One region of the Arthrobacter sp. J156 genome, then DNA from elsewhere that is predicted to be linked to it. Evidence: riboswitches for the same ligand, from Rfam matches in the RefSeq annotation. Region 1 holds a riboswitch; each other region holds the start of a gene.
The links. Region 1 has a riboswitch for S-adenosylmethionine ahead of AC0QR5_RS16520 (hypothetical protein). Riboswitches for the same ligand answer to the same signal wherever they lie in the genome.
Positions count from the first base shown of each region.

Region 2: another riboswitch for S-adenosylmethionine. It lies ahead of AC0QR5_RS01835 (bifunctional o-acetylhomoserine/o-acetylserine sulfhydrylase); the one in region 1 lies ahead of AC0QR5_RS16520 (hypothetical protein).
Region 3: another riboswitch for S-adenosylmethionine. It lies ahead of AC0QR5_RS09770 (methylenetetrahydrofolate reductase); the one in region 1 lies ahead of AC0QR5_RS16520 (hypothetical protein).
Region 4: another riboswitch for S-adenosylmethionine. It lies ahead of AC0QR5_RS14035 (acyl-CoA dehydrogenase family protein); the one in region 1 lies ahead of AC0QR5_RS16520 (hypothetical protein).

Region 1 is NZ_CM149650.1:3,574,203-3,577,399, reverse strand. It holds gene AC0QR5_RS16535 (siderophore-interacting protein) at 1-276, opposite strand, end outside; gene AC0QR5_RS16530 (hypothetical protein) at 438-704, shown strand; gene AC0QR5_RS16525 (50S ribosomal protein L36) at 721-1,074, shown strand; SAM riboswitch class IV at 1,146-1,264, shown strand; gene AC0QR5_RS16520 (hypothetical protein) at 1,278-1,739, shown strand; gene AC0QR5_RS16515 (acyl-CoA thioesterase) at 1,747-2,211, opposite strand; gene AC0QR5_RS16510 (App1 family protein) at 2,208-3,197, opposite strand, start outside.
Region 2 is NZ_CM149650.1:391,175-394,371, reverse strand. It holds gene metX (homoserine O-acetyltransferase MetX) at 1-171, opposite strand, end outside; gene AC0QR5_RS01835 (bifunctional o-acetylhomoserine/o-acetylserine sulfhydrylase) at 201-1,550, opposite strand; SAM riboswitch class IV at 1,616-1,733, opposite strand; gene AC0QR5_RS01830 (VOC family protein) at 1,882-2,526, shown strand; gene AC0QR5_RS01825 (CPBP family intramembrane glutamic endopeptidase) at 2,551-3,197, opposite strand, start outside.
Region 3 is NZ_CM149650.1:2,143,367-2,146,563, reverse strand. It holds gene AC0QR5_RS09775 (helicase HerA-like domain-containing protein) at 1-1,329, opposite strand, end outside; SAM riboswitch class I at 1,521-1,613, shown strand; gene AC0QR5_RS09770 (methylenetetrahydrofolate reductase) at 1,680-2,588, shown strand; gene metE (5-methyltetrahydropteroyltriglutamate--homocysteine S-methyltransferase) at 2,613-3,197, shown strand, end outside.
Region 4 is NZ_CM149650.1:3,033,368-3,036,564, reverse strand. It holds gene AC0QR5_RS14040 (LLM class flavin-dependent oxidoreductase) at 1-431, opposite strand, end outside; gene AC0QR5_RS14035 (acyl-CoA dehydrogenase family protein) at 550-1,866, opposite strand; SAM riboswitch class I at 1,872-1,968, opposite strand; SAM riboswitch class I at 2,199-2,289, shown strand; gene AC0QR5_RS14030 (ABC transporter ATP-binding protein) at 2,295-3,170, shown strand.

The DNA of each region.
Region 1 (3,197 bases):
GTCGACGGAGCGGACGGTGTAGGTGCGGCGCACGGGCATCTGCTCGGGCTCCAGCCGGGAGCGGAGCTCGTCGAGGTCGTACGGGGGCTCGAGGCCGAGCGCGGGATCGGCGAAGAGCAGCTTGACGTACTTGTCCGTGGCGTCCTTGTCCTGGTAGCCGGCGAAGCCCTCGCCGCCGAGGGTCAAGCGCACCATGTGCTCGGAGAGCCGCTCGGTGGCGAGGACCTCGAGGACGGTCTGGGGGCGCTGCGGACGCGGGGCGGGGGAAACGCTCATGCTGAGGACACACTCCTTCGGGCCGGCCGCGGGCCGGCGGTTGCCTTTTGTCCACCCAATCCCACGAATCCCGTCAATGCAAACGCCCCCGCCCCGGACGGCGTCCCGGACGGACTCCGGGCGGCTTGCATCTTGAGAATGATTCTCAATAGACTGGCCGCGTGGGCCTCCATCTCCTCTCCTTCCTCGACTTCCACTGCCGCGACCAGGCGCTCACCCGCCTCCGCGCCGACCACCCCGACGCGGTCGTCGTGGTGCACGACCCGCTCGAAGGCGTACGGGTACTGTGCCGCACGGACATCCCCGGGCGCTCGCCCTGGCCGTGGACCCCGCATCCGTCGAAGACCAGCTCTGGGACCGCCACACGCTCTGGGAATCCGGGCTCAGCAGCCCGCCCGCCGACGACCGCACGGCCGGCGAGTTCCTGATCGAGGCGTTCGCGCAGTGCCGCGAGGTGCTCCTCGTCGAGGGCCTCTTCGCCCACCTCCTCGGCGGCGGCTCCGCGGGCTGCCAGTCCGGTGGAGCGGGGTTCGTCCGCGGCATGCAGCTCATCGCCGAAGGCGTCGCCTGGCTGCGCGGCGACGTCTGGCTCGCCGACTCCCCGACCGCGCGGCTCGGCGTGACCGGGATCGGACCCCGCGTCTGGATGGAGCACCTCGGCACGTGGGGCCGGCGGGCGGCCGGGACCCGGCTCCTGATGACCGGCCCGGACATGGCCGGTGCCGCCGAGCAGGCCGCCGCGGCCGCACGTTCGTCATCAACAAGGCCAATCCGCGGCTCAAGGCGCGCCAGGGCTGACCGTCCCGGTCCGGTGCGGTCCGGTGCGTTGCTTGCCGAAGCGTCGCACCGGGCCGCTAGGATGGAGGCAGCTTCACGAGATGCGGCCACACGCAGGGCTCCGACCCGGCCGCGCACCAACCCCATGCTTCACGGGTGGTTCGGATGACGAAGCGGTCCGGTGCAATACCGCTCCGGGCAAGAGCAACGGAAGGCACACCTCCATGAACGCACCCGACGGCAGCTGTCGCAGCTACCGCGACGGACACGACATCTACCCGCTCCGCCTGGCCCGCGCCCGGAAGGACCCCACCGCGTGGCAACCGGCCCACGTCACGGCGTTCCTTCCCGGTTTCCGGGTGGCCGTGATGACGGCCGATCTGAAGGTCGCACGCTACACGGCCCATGACGTGGCCGAGATCGTCCGGCTCCTGAACCTGGCCGGCCAACGGCTCGACCACCGCGTGCGCTGGGCTTCCGAGCCGCTCGAGACGCTGTGGTGGCATTGCGCCTGGAACGAGGCGGCCCGGATCCTCGGCGTCCCGGAGGACCCCGGCGTCGGGGCCGGCCGCCGCTACTTCAGCCTCTCCAGCGACGAGCTGGCCCCGTGCGATCTGGAGCACGATCCGGAACTCGGCCTGCGGTTCGTCGAGGTCACGGCGGGCCTGCTGCACAGCGGGGCCTGAGCCGCCCTCAGCGGAACAGCGGCTCTCCAAGGAACCCGGCGAGCGCCTCGCGGTGCTCGGCCGGGATGCGCAGCAGTCGCTGTTCCGCAGTGGAGAAGAACGCCAGGGTCGTGATCGCGCGCACGCAGACGCCGCCGTCGACGGGATCGTGGAACTCGTAGGCGATATCGAACGAGGCGGGCTTGACCGAGCTGATCCAGACGTCGACCCGGGCCGGGACGTTGCGGTAGTCCAGCGGGGCCACGTAGCGGACCCGGTGCTCGACGACGAGCGTCTGCGTGTCGGCCGGAACGGTGGAGAACAGCTCGACGACGGGCTCGGCGCCGGGCTTGCCCGTCCCGCCCGGCACGCCGAAGGCCGCGATCCGCGCCTCCTCCATCATGCGGACCAGGTTGACGTTGTTGATGTGGCCGTAGGCGTCCATGTCGCCCCACCGCATCGGCACGCCGACGCTCAGGCGGCGCCCGCTCACTGCGTCTTCCGCGGCAGGACGGGCATCGCCGAGGTGGGCGGCCCCGCGACGCGTTCGGGTTCCAGCAGCCCCAGCCGCTCGAGGCCCTCGCAGATCCCGGCACCGTCCGGCGCGTACACCCACGGCGTCCCCGGGGTGGAGTCCATGGTGCCCATCGAGCGGCCGCCGGCCAGGACGGCCTCCGACGGCGTGAGCTGGCGGATCGCGATCGCCCGCACCTGCCCGGGGTGGCGGCGGGCGAACTCGGCGTAGATCTCCGGATCGTGCTGTCCGTCGTCGCCGACCAGGAGCCAGCTGATGTGCGGGAACTGGGCGGCCAGGCGGCGCAGCTGGTCCACCTTGTGCTGCTGCCCCGAGCGGAACCAGCGCCCCTCGGTCGGCCCCCAGTCCGTCAGCAGGAGCGCTCCGGCCGGGTAGAGGTTGCGGGAGAGGAAGCGGGTGAGGGTCGGGGCCACGTTCCAGGCGCCCGTCGAGAGGTAGAGCACCGGGGATCCCGGGCGGGTGCGCATGAGCCGCTCCATCATCACGGCCATGCCGGGCGTCGCGACGCGCGCGTGCTCGCTGAGCACAAAGGAGTTCCACGCGGCCAGCAGCGGGCGCGGGAGGGCGGTGACGACGACGGTGTCGTCGATGTCGGAGACGACCCCGAAGTCGATCGAGCGGTCGACGACGAACACGGACACGTCCGCGGGTTCCGAGGACTCGCTGCGCAGGGTCACCGCGTGCCAGCCGGGCGCCAGGTCCACCGTGATCTTGACGTCGAGGACGCCTCCGCGGTCGGCGTCGACGCGGAAGGTCCGCCCGCCGATCTCCGCGACGACCTCGGCGTGCGGGATGGGCGGGGAGATGAAGTTCCTCCAGCCGCGGACGCCGTCGGAGACGACCTTGGACTTGGGCAGGCCGTTCGTGAACGCGCCGGGCCGGGCCAGGACGATACGTGCGAAGACCCGCACCCAGCCGTCGGCCCCGCTGACGCCGTAGCCGCG
Region 2 (3,197 bases), 440 kb from region 1:
GACCGCGTTCGATGCGTCGGCGTTGAGCCTCCCCCACGTCTCGTAGGCGAGGTCCACGGCGGGCAGGAACCCCCCGGTCTCGAAGGCGAAGGCGCCCGTGCGCAGCACGCGCAGGATGCCGTCGCCGGAGGGCACGCCGGACGGGGCGGCCGCCTGGCCGCCCCGTCCGATCGTGCCGCGTGCGGTGTCGACGTCGATGCTCACTTCACCGCTTCGAGGTCGGCGGCCGGAGCGTCGGCGGCGGAGGCCGCCGCGAAGCCGCCCTCCAGGTCCGCGATGATGTCGTCCACGTGCTCGATGCCCACGGCGATCCGGACCAGGCCGGGCGTGACGCCGGCCGAGCGGCGTTCCTGCTCGGTCAGCTGCGCGTGCGTGGTCGACGCCGGGTGGATGGCCAGGGAGCGCACGTCGCCGATGTTGGCGACGTGGGAGTGCAGCTGCAGCCCGTCGATGAAGGCCTGGCCCGCGGCGGCACCGCCGGCCAGTTCGAACGCGATCACGGCTCCCGTGCCGCGCGGACCGTACTTGCGTCCGCGCTCGAACCACGGGCTCGAGGGCAGCCCCGCATAGGCGACCGACACGACGTCGGAACGCGCCTCGAGCCACTCGGCGACCTTCTGGGCGTTGGCGACGTGGCGCTCGACCCGCAGGCTCAGGGTCTCGAGGCCCTGCGCGATCAGGAAGGCGTTGAAGGGCGCCACCGAGGAACCGAGGTCGCGCAGCAACTGCACGCGGGCCTTGAGGATGTAGGCGAGGTTGGCCCCGAGGATCCCGTCCACGCCGAGGTCGCGGGCGAAGACCAGTCCGTTGTAGGACTCGTCCGGGGTGTTGAAGCCCGGGAACCGCTCCGGATCCGCGGCGTAGTCGAAGCGGCCGGCGTCCACGATCACGCCGGCGATCGCCGTGCCGTGGCCGCCGAGGTACTTGGTCGCCGAGTGGATGACGACGTCGGCGCCCCACTCGATCGGGCGGACCAGGTACGGGGTGGACAGCGTGTTGTCCACGAGCAGCGGCACGCCGGCCTCGTGGGCCGCCGCGCTCACGCCCTCGATGTCCAGCACGTCCTGGCGCGGATTGGAGACGACTTCCCCGAAGAAGGCCTTGGTGTTGGGCTTGACGGCGTCGCGCCACAGCCCCAGGTCGTCCGGGTCGGCGACGAAGGTGACTTCGACGCCGAGGCGGGCGAGCGTGTGCTTGAGCAGGTTCTGCGTCCCGCCATAGAGGCTCGGGCTGGCCACGATGTGGTCGCCGGCGCCCGCGACGTTCAGGATCGCGAACGTCGTCGCGGCCTGCCCCGAGGACAGGAGCAGCGCGCCGACGCCGCCCTCGAGGTCCGCGATGCGGTTCTCCACGGCCTCCTGCGTGGGGTTGCCGATGCGCGTGTAGATCGGTTCGAGCTCGGCCAGCGCGAAGCGGGCCGCGGCGCTCTCGGCGCTCGGGAAGACGAACGAGGTGGTCTGGTAGATCGGCAGGGCCCGGGCGCCCGTGGCCGCGTCCGGACTCTGGCCGGCGTGGATCTGGCGCGTCTCGAAGTTCCAGTGGTTGGACATGGTGGCTTCCCTTCCATCGAAGGGCCGTTCCCCCGTCCGGCGGCCGTGCCTGCCGACGGGGTCGTGACCCGCGCTTGCCGGGCATCGGGATTGATGCTCGGCCCGGTCCTCACCCGGGGCACCCCACCGCGAGTGGAGGGTTGCCGGCCAGCAAACCGGGGTTTAGCGCTGGCACTCATGACCTGGGATCCAGTCTGGCCCGGGAGCGGGCGGGGCCGCAAGCGGCGCCGCGCGAATATGACGCGGCGTGAAAGCGGACGCGCCTCCGCGGCCGCCACAAGCAAGGGGAGCCTAAGTCGAGACCCACATCACAAAGTGCCATCATGAACCCATGATGAGGTTGGACCATGTTTCATATGCGTGCGGACAGGACGGTCTGGCGGCCACGGCGGCCAGGATCGAAGAACAGCTGGGGCTTGAATCGGTCAAGGGCGGTGTCCATCCGCGGTTCGGGACGCGGAACGTGATCTTCCCGCTCGAGAACAAGCAGTACCTCGAGGTCGTCGAGGTCCTGAACCATCCGGCCTCGGACAAGGCCCCGTTCGGGCAGGCCGTGAGGGCCCGCTCGGAAATGGGCGGCGGCTGGATGGGCTGGTGCGTGGCGGTGGAGGACCTCGCCCCCTTCGAGGAGCGGCTCGGACGCGCCTCGGTCCCCGGCAATCGCAAGTTCCCCGACGGCCGCGAGCTCACGTGGCAGCAGATCGGCATCAAGGGCCTGATCGCCGACCCGCAGGTGCCCTACATGCTGCGCTGGGACGACGGCACCGAGGAGCTGCACCCCTCCAAGGCGCTGGATCCGGCCGGCCGGATCAGCCGCATCGCGATCGCCGGTTCCGTCGAACGCGTCCGCGAGTGGCTCGGCACGCCGGAGAAGAACCCGCTCGAGGGAGTGGACGTCGAGTGGCAGGCCCCGAACGGCACCCCCGGCATCCTGTCCGTGACCTTCGAGACGCCGAACGGCCCGGTCACCCTCTAGCCCACGGCCCGCAAGGCGGGCCCGCTAGGAACCGATGCCGATCGCGGGCCCCAGGAGCGCGTATCCGACGAACCCGGCCGAGTCCAGGAGCGCGTGGGCGATCACGAGCGGCATGACCCGGCCGTAGCGGTGGTAGAACCAGCCGAAGGCGAGTCCCATGAGGGCGTTGCCGATGAACGGCCCGAACCCCTGGTAGAGGTGGTAGCTGCCGCGGAACAGCGCGCTGGCGACGATGACGGCCCAGGGGCCCCAGCCGATCCGGCGCAACACGTGGAAGAGGAAGCCGACGACGACGACCTCCTCGAGGATCCCGTGGCGCACCGCGGAGAGGACGAGCACGGGGATGGTCCACCAGAACGGATCCAGGGCCGCGGGGACGATCGCCGTGGTGATGCCCAGGGCCCGGCCCGCCGCGTAGACGCCGAGCGTGCCGACGCCGATCGCCCCGAACAGGAGCAGGCCCCAGCCGGCGTCGGGCCACGGGCGGCGGCCATCGAAGCCGAACAGCCGGAAGCCGTTGCGTCCGGCCTGGTGCAGGAAGAAGAAGACGAGCGCGACGGGTACGAGCGAGAAGCCGATGTCGAGGAGCTGGTACGTCAGGTCGAAGTACTGCCGGTCGTTCAGGCTCGTGTTCATGCGCGTCGTCTGCTGCGCGAGCGGCTCCCGGGACA
Region 3 (3,197 bases), 1.4 Mb from region 1:
GGCCGACTCGCGGTCCACGGGCGTGCCGTAGACCTGCAGGAGGGCCGACTCCGCGACGACGCGCTCGACGACGGAGGCCTCCGACGCGCCCATCGTGGAGCGCGGGGACCACATCCGCGTCCACGCGACCGGGGTCGGTGCGCCCTTCTCGTTCATGACCGTCACGATCGCCTCGCCCGTGCCCGCCTGCGTGAGCGCCGCGCTGAGGTCGTAGTCGCTCACGGGGAACGTCGAGACGGTCGCCTTGAGGGCCTTGGCGTCGTCCGGCGTGAAGGCGCGCAAGGCGTGCTGAACGCGGTTCGCGAGCTGGCCCAGGACGTCGGCCGGGACGTCCTTCGGCGTCTGCGTCACGAAGAACACGCCCACGCCCTTGGACCGGATCAGGCGCACCGTCGTCGTGATGGATTCGAGGAAGGCCTTGGACGCGCCGCGGAAGAGCAAGTGGGCCTCGTCGAGGAAGAAGACGAGCTTGGGCTTCTCCGGATCGCCGACCTCCGGGAGCTCGGCGAAGAGGTCCGCGAGGAGCCACATGAGGAAGGTGGAGAACACGAGCGGCTTCTGCAGGAGCGTCGGCAGCTCGAGGCAGGAGATCACGCCGCGGCCGTCGGGGGCCGTGCGCAGCAGCTCCGCCGTGTCGAACTCGGGCTCGCCGAAGAAGCGGTCCAGGCCCTGGGCCTCGAGCGTGACGAGCTCGCGCAGGATCACGCCCGCCGTGGCCTTGGAGAGCCCGCCGAGCTCGGCCAGCTCCGCCTTGCCCGCATCCGAGGTCAAGTGCTGGACGACGGCGCGGAGGTCCTTGAGGTCGTAGAGCTCCAGCTCCTTCTGGTCCGCGTAGTGGAAGACGAGCTGGAGGCTCGACTCCTGGGTCTCGTTCAGGTCCATGACGCGGGACAGGAGCAGCGGCCCGAACGCCGAGACCGTGGCGCGCACCGGCACGCCGGTGCCGTCGCCGCCGAGCGCGTAGTACTCCACCGGGAAGTCCGCGGGCGACCAGTCCATGCCCACGCCCGCCGTGCGGGCCAGGAGCTTCTCGCCGCCGGCACCGGGGGTGGACAGGCCCGTGAGGTCCCCTTTCACATCCGCGAGGAACACGGGGACCCCGTTCTCGCTGAGCTGCTCGGCCATGACCTGCAGGGTGATGGTCTTGCCCGTGCCGGTCGCCCCGGCCACGAGGCCGTGCCGGTTCATCATCCCGAGCGGCAGGCGGACCTGCGCCTCGGGGTGGACCGCGCCGTCCACGACCGCGGCGCCGAGGCCCATGGAGGGGCCCTCGAAGACGTATCCGTTCCTGATGAGTTCGACGTGCTCCGCCGGAGTTCGCTTAGCCATGCCCCACAGACTACTTCCCCCACGCTCCCCGTCACACGCGCGTCATGTGACCCGGATCCGCCGGGGATGACGCGCCGACGGCCCGGCCCGCGCGGGCCGGGTCGTCACATCCGGACACATGCGGGACTGTGAAGCGCCCGCCGCGGCCGTGCTTGCCGCCCGGGGCACCGTGTGCCTTAGATGAATGCACCAACCCATCAAGAGCGGCCGAGAGATCTGGATCGACGACGCCGCAGCAACCACCCGGAGTCCCGGAACGGTGCTACCGCCAGAAGCGATGGAGACGCATCCACGTCCCGGCCGTCCCCGGGAGCCGCGGTGCACTCCCTTGCATACCGCGAGGAGGAACCATGTCCGAACCCCTGACGGCCAGTCCGCCGTCGTTGTCCTACGAGCTCTACCCGCCGCGGGACGCCGCGAGCCGCGAGACGGTCCTGGAGGCCGTCGAGGCGCTGCGCGCCACGGCCCCCGACTACGTCTCGGTGACGTACAACGGCACCGCCGAGCGCCGCGCCGCCTCGGTCGAGCTCATCACCCACCTGATCGAGAACACACGGCTGCGGCCCCTGGCCCACTTGACGTGCGTCGGGGAGACCCGGGCCTCGCTCGACGCCCTCGTCAGCCGGCTCGTGGGGCTCGGCGTCCGCGGCGTCCTGGCCCTGCGCGGGGACCTGCCCGCCGATCCGGGCGGGGACCGCGGCGAGCTGCCGTTCGCCCGCTACCTCGTGGAGCTCATCCGGCAGGTCGAGGACCGCCGCTCCGCGACGCTCGCGGCCGGCCGCCTGGCCATCGGCGTCGCCGCCTACCCCACGCGCCACCCCGAGTCGCCCTCGTTCCAGCACGACGTCGAGGTGCTCCTGTCCAAGGAGCGCTCCGGGGCGAACTTCGCGATCACGCAGATCTACTTCGAGCCCGCGCAGTACGCGGGGCTCGTCGCGGCCGCCCGGGCCGCGGGCGTGACGATCCCGATCGTGCCGGGCATCATGCCGGTCAACAGCGTGCGGCGCCTCCTGCGCCTCTCCGCGCTCGCCGGCGTCGCACCCGACGCGGCCCTGCTGTCCCGCCTCGAGGGGGCCCGGAGCGACGCCGAGCGGCGTGCGATCGGCGTCCAGGCGGCCGCCGCCCTCGCCCGCGCCGCGTTCGACGACGGGGCCCCCGGACTACACCTGTACACCTTCAACGACCCCCTCGGCTCGCTTGACGTCGTCCACGAGCTCGGGCTCGCCGGCGCCGGCCGGGCCCTCGCCCCCGCACTCTGACCCAACCCCACCCAGGAGGACACCATGACCACCACCCCCCGCTTCCCCGAAGCCACCATCCTCGGCTACCCCCGCATCGGCCCCGCCCGCGAGCTCAAGAAGGCCGTCGAGGCCCATTGGGCCGGCCGCCTCGACGAGGCCGGGCTGGACGCGGCCGCCGAACGGCTGCAGGAGGACACCGTCGCGCGGCTCGTCGAGCTCGGCCTGGACGCGCAGGACTCCTCGATCCCGGCCGACTTCGCCCTCTACGACCAGGTCCTCGACACGACCGCGGCCCTCGGCGCCCTGCCGCGCCGCTTCGCCGACCTCGCCGCCTCCGACGGTTCGGTGGACACGGCCGGCTACTTCACCCTGGCCCGAGGCGACGCCGAGCGGGCACCGCTCGAGCTGACCAAGTGGTTCGACACGAACTACCACTACCTCGTCCCCGAGATCGGACCGGACACCGCGTTCGCGCCGCTCGCCCACCGCCTGAGCTCGACCATCGCGCGCCACGCGGCCGCCGGTTCCGTGCTGCGCCCGGTCCTCGTGGGCCCCGTGACCTACCTCCTGCTGTCCAAGCCGGAGGACGGCGCGCCGGAGGGCTTCGACCCCCTGGACCGGCTCGAC
Region 4 (3,197 bases), 540 kb from region 1:
GGCAGGTAGCCGGTGACGACGTTCCATCCCACGCGGCCGCCCGTGAGGTGGTCCAGTGTCGCGAGCCGGCGGGAGAACGGGTACGGGTGCTCGTAGGCGGTGCCCGCGGTGACGCCGAAGCCGAGGTGCTCGGTGACGAGGGCCATCGCGGAGACCAGCAGGAACGGGTCGTTGACGGGGACCTGCGTGCCCTGCCGCAGCGCCGCCTCGTCCGAGGCCCCGTAGACGTCGTAGGTGCCCAGGACGTCCGCGATGAACACACCGTCGAAGAGGCCCTTCTCCAGGGTCTTGGCGAGGTCTGCCCAGTAGCGCAGGGTGTTGTACTCGGCCGAGCGGTCCTGCGGGTGGCGCCACAGGCCCGGGGACTGGTGGCCCACGCAGTTCATGTCGAAGGCGTTGAAGCGGACGTGTCGGCGTTGCGGAATGCTCATGGGGTCCTCCTGGACGGGTCCGTCCCGGCGGTGCCGGACGGGACGGGTTCTGCGGACGGGGGCGCCGACGGGGCGGCGCGGAGGGCCGCGGGCGGCGCTGACGGTGGCATGCGGCGTCCTACGCGTAGCGGACCGGGACGTCGCCGACGGACTCGAACCACGCCGGCGCGGTGCCGTTGACCTCGTAGTCCCCGACGATGCGGGCCTTGTAGATGGCGGGATTGTGGGTGGCGATGGTCCGGGCGTTGCGCCAGTGCCGGTCCAGGTTGCAGCCGGCGGCCGTCGAGGACGCGCCGAGCCCGTCGAAGAGCTTGGACGCCGAGGACAGGACGATCGGCTGGACCACGGTCTGGGCCCGATCCGCGACGAGCTCGCAGACCGCGAAGCGCTCCTCGGGGCGCAGCCCCGGATCGGCGAGGACGGCCTCGACCTCCTGGACGGCGGCGACGACGACGGAGTCCACGGCGAAAGCGTTCGCCGAGATCTCCCCGATCACCTGCAGGACCTGCGGCTCCCGCCGCGGCGGCACGCCCGTCCCCGTGCTGAACGCGCGCGTGCGGGCCTGCACGGCCGAGCGGGCGTCGGCGAGCGCGGCGCGGCAGATGCCGGCCTGGACGGCGAGCAGGACCAGCTGGAACACGGCGGACTCGGGGTGGGCGGCCAGGTCCTCGGGGCCGAGCAGGGTGTCGACGGGGACGTCCTCGAAGTGGGTCGAGCCGGTGCCCGTGAGCTGCTGGCCGAAGCCGTCCCAGTCGTCGAAGATCTTCACGCCCGAGTGCTGGGTCGAGACGATCCCGACGTGCCGCCCCTCCGCGGACGGATGCGAGGCGGCGACGGCGACCCAGTCGGCGAAGATCGTTCCGGTGCAGTAGTACTTCTTCCCGCTGATCCGCAGCCGCCCCTCGCCGGCCTCGGCGAAGACGGTGTTGTGCCCGCCGAGGGGGTTGCCGCCGCGCTCGGTGTAGGCGTTGCCGACGAGCTGGCCGGCCGTGAAGCGCGCGAACCAGCGCTCCCGCACGGCCTCGTCGGGATGCTTCAGGACGAGCTCGGTGAAGCCGATGTGCGCGCGCAGCAGGTGCGCGACCTGGGAGTCGGCCTCCGCGAGCTCGATCAGCAGGCGGAACGTGTCCGTCAGCGAGGCCCCGTGGCCGCCGTGCTCCCGCGGGACGCGCAAGGCGCCGAAGCGGGCCCGGTTGAGCCAGCCCACCTGCTCGAACGGCAGGATGCGCTGGGCGTCCCGCTGGGCGGCTCCCGCGGCGATCTCCGCGAACACGGGGCGGAACTGCGCCGCGAGCTCCTCGTAGGCCTCCCCCACGGGGACGCCCGGCGTGAGCTTGAGCAGGTGGCGCGGTTGCGGCGCGGATTCGTCGACGGGCAGGCCCTCGGCGACGTGGACGGTGTCGAAGGCGTCGGTGGTCCCGGGCAAAGAAGTCATGGCGATCTCCATCGGTCCTGGCGGTAGCACCTTCCTCCCGTTCCCGGGAAGGGGTTGCTGCGGCGTCACGGAGCCAGATCTCTCGGCCGCTCTGGATGGTTTGTTGCGTCCATTCTGGACACGATCGCGGCCCGGACGCGAACGCGACGGCCTCCGGACCGGCCCGCCCGGGGCGCCGAGCACGGCGAACGGATCGAACATCAGGGCGGGGAAACCGCCAAACAACGCGGATTCTTCACCGACCGACCTCCTCGGACGGACCCCGCGAAACAATTCGCAACGAAGACGCCATTCTTTGCCGCGCCGCCGTCATGTGACGTTCACTGGAAGGGCAACCATCCAGAGCGGCCGAGAGATCTGGCTCGACGACGCCGCAGCAACCACCCCGACCGGGACCGGTGCTACCGCCAGGACCGATGGAGATGATCATGACCGCTGCACCCGCCCCCACGACCGCCGGGCCCGCACGCCTTGTGGCGCCGGAGTCCCCGGGCCCGACCGGACGCCCCGGGACGCCTCGGACCGCCGCCGGGGCCGCGCTGCCCGTCGCCTTCGAGGCCCTCACCCGCTCGTTCGGCTCCGGCGACTCCGCGCGCACCGTCCTGGCCGGCATCGACTTCGAGGTCGCCGCGGGCGAGGTCCTGGCGATCCTCGGCCCCTCCGGCTGCGGCAAGTCGACCCTGCTGCGCGCCGTCGCCGGGCTCGACGCTCCCACCTCCGGGCGCGTGGCGATCGGCACGGAGCCGGTCAACGGCCTCGACGAGCGCACCGCCGTCGCCTTCCAGGAACCCCGGCTCCTGCCGTGGCAGTCGGTCCGCGCCAACGTCGAGCTCGGGCTGCCGCGCGGCACGTCGAAGGCGGAGGCCGCCCAGCGCGTCGACGAACTGCTCGAGCTCGTCGAGCTCGGACCCTACGCCGGCCACCGTCCGCGCGAGATCTCCGGGGGCATGGCGCAGCGCACCTCGCTGGCCCGCGCGCTCGCCCGCCGCCCCGGCGTCCTGCTCCTCGACGAGCCGTTCGGCGCCCTCGACGCCCTGACCCGGCTCAAGATGCAGGACCTGCTCCTGGACATCCACCGCGCCCACCCGGCCACCGTCCTGCTCGTCACCCACGACGTCGACGAGGCCCTCCAGCTGGCCGACCGGATCCTGGTGCTCGGCCCCACCGGGAGCGGCCAGGGAGCGGGAATCGCCCAGGTCCTCGAGGTCCCCGGCGAGCGCCCGCGGGACCGCGCCTCGGCCGAGCTCGCCGCGCTGCGCTCCTCCCTCCTGGAGACGCTCGGCGTCGACCCGCACCGCCGCTGAACCACACCCGCACGACTTCCGGCCCCG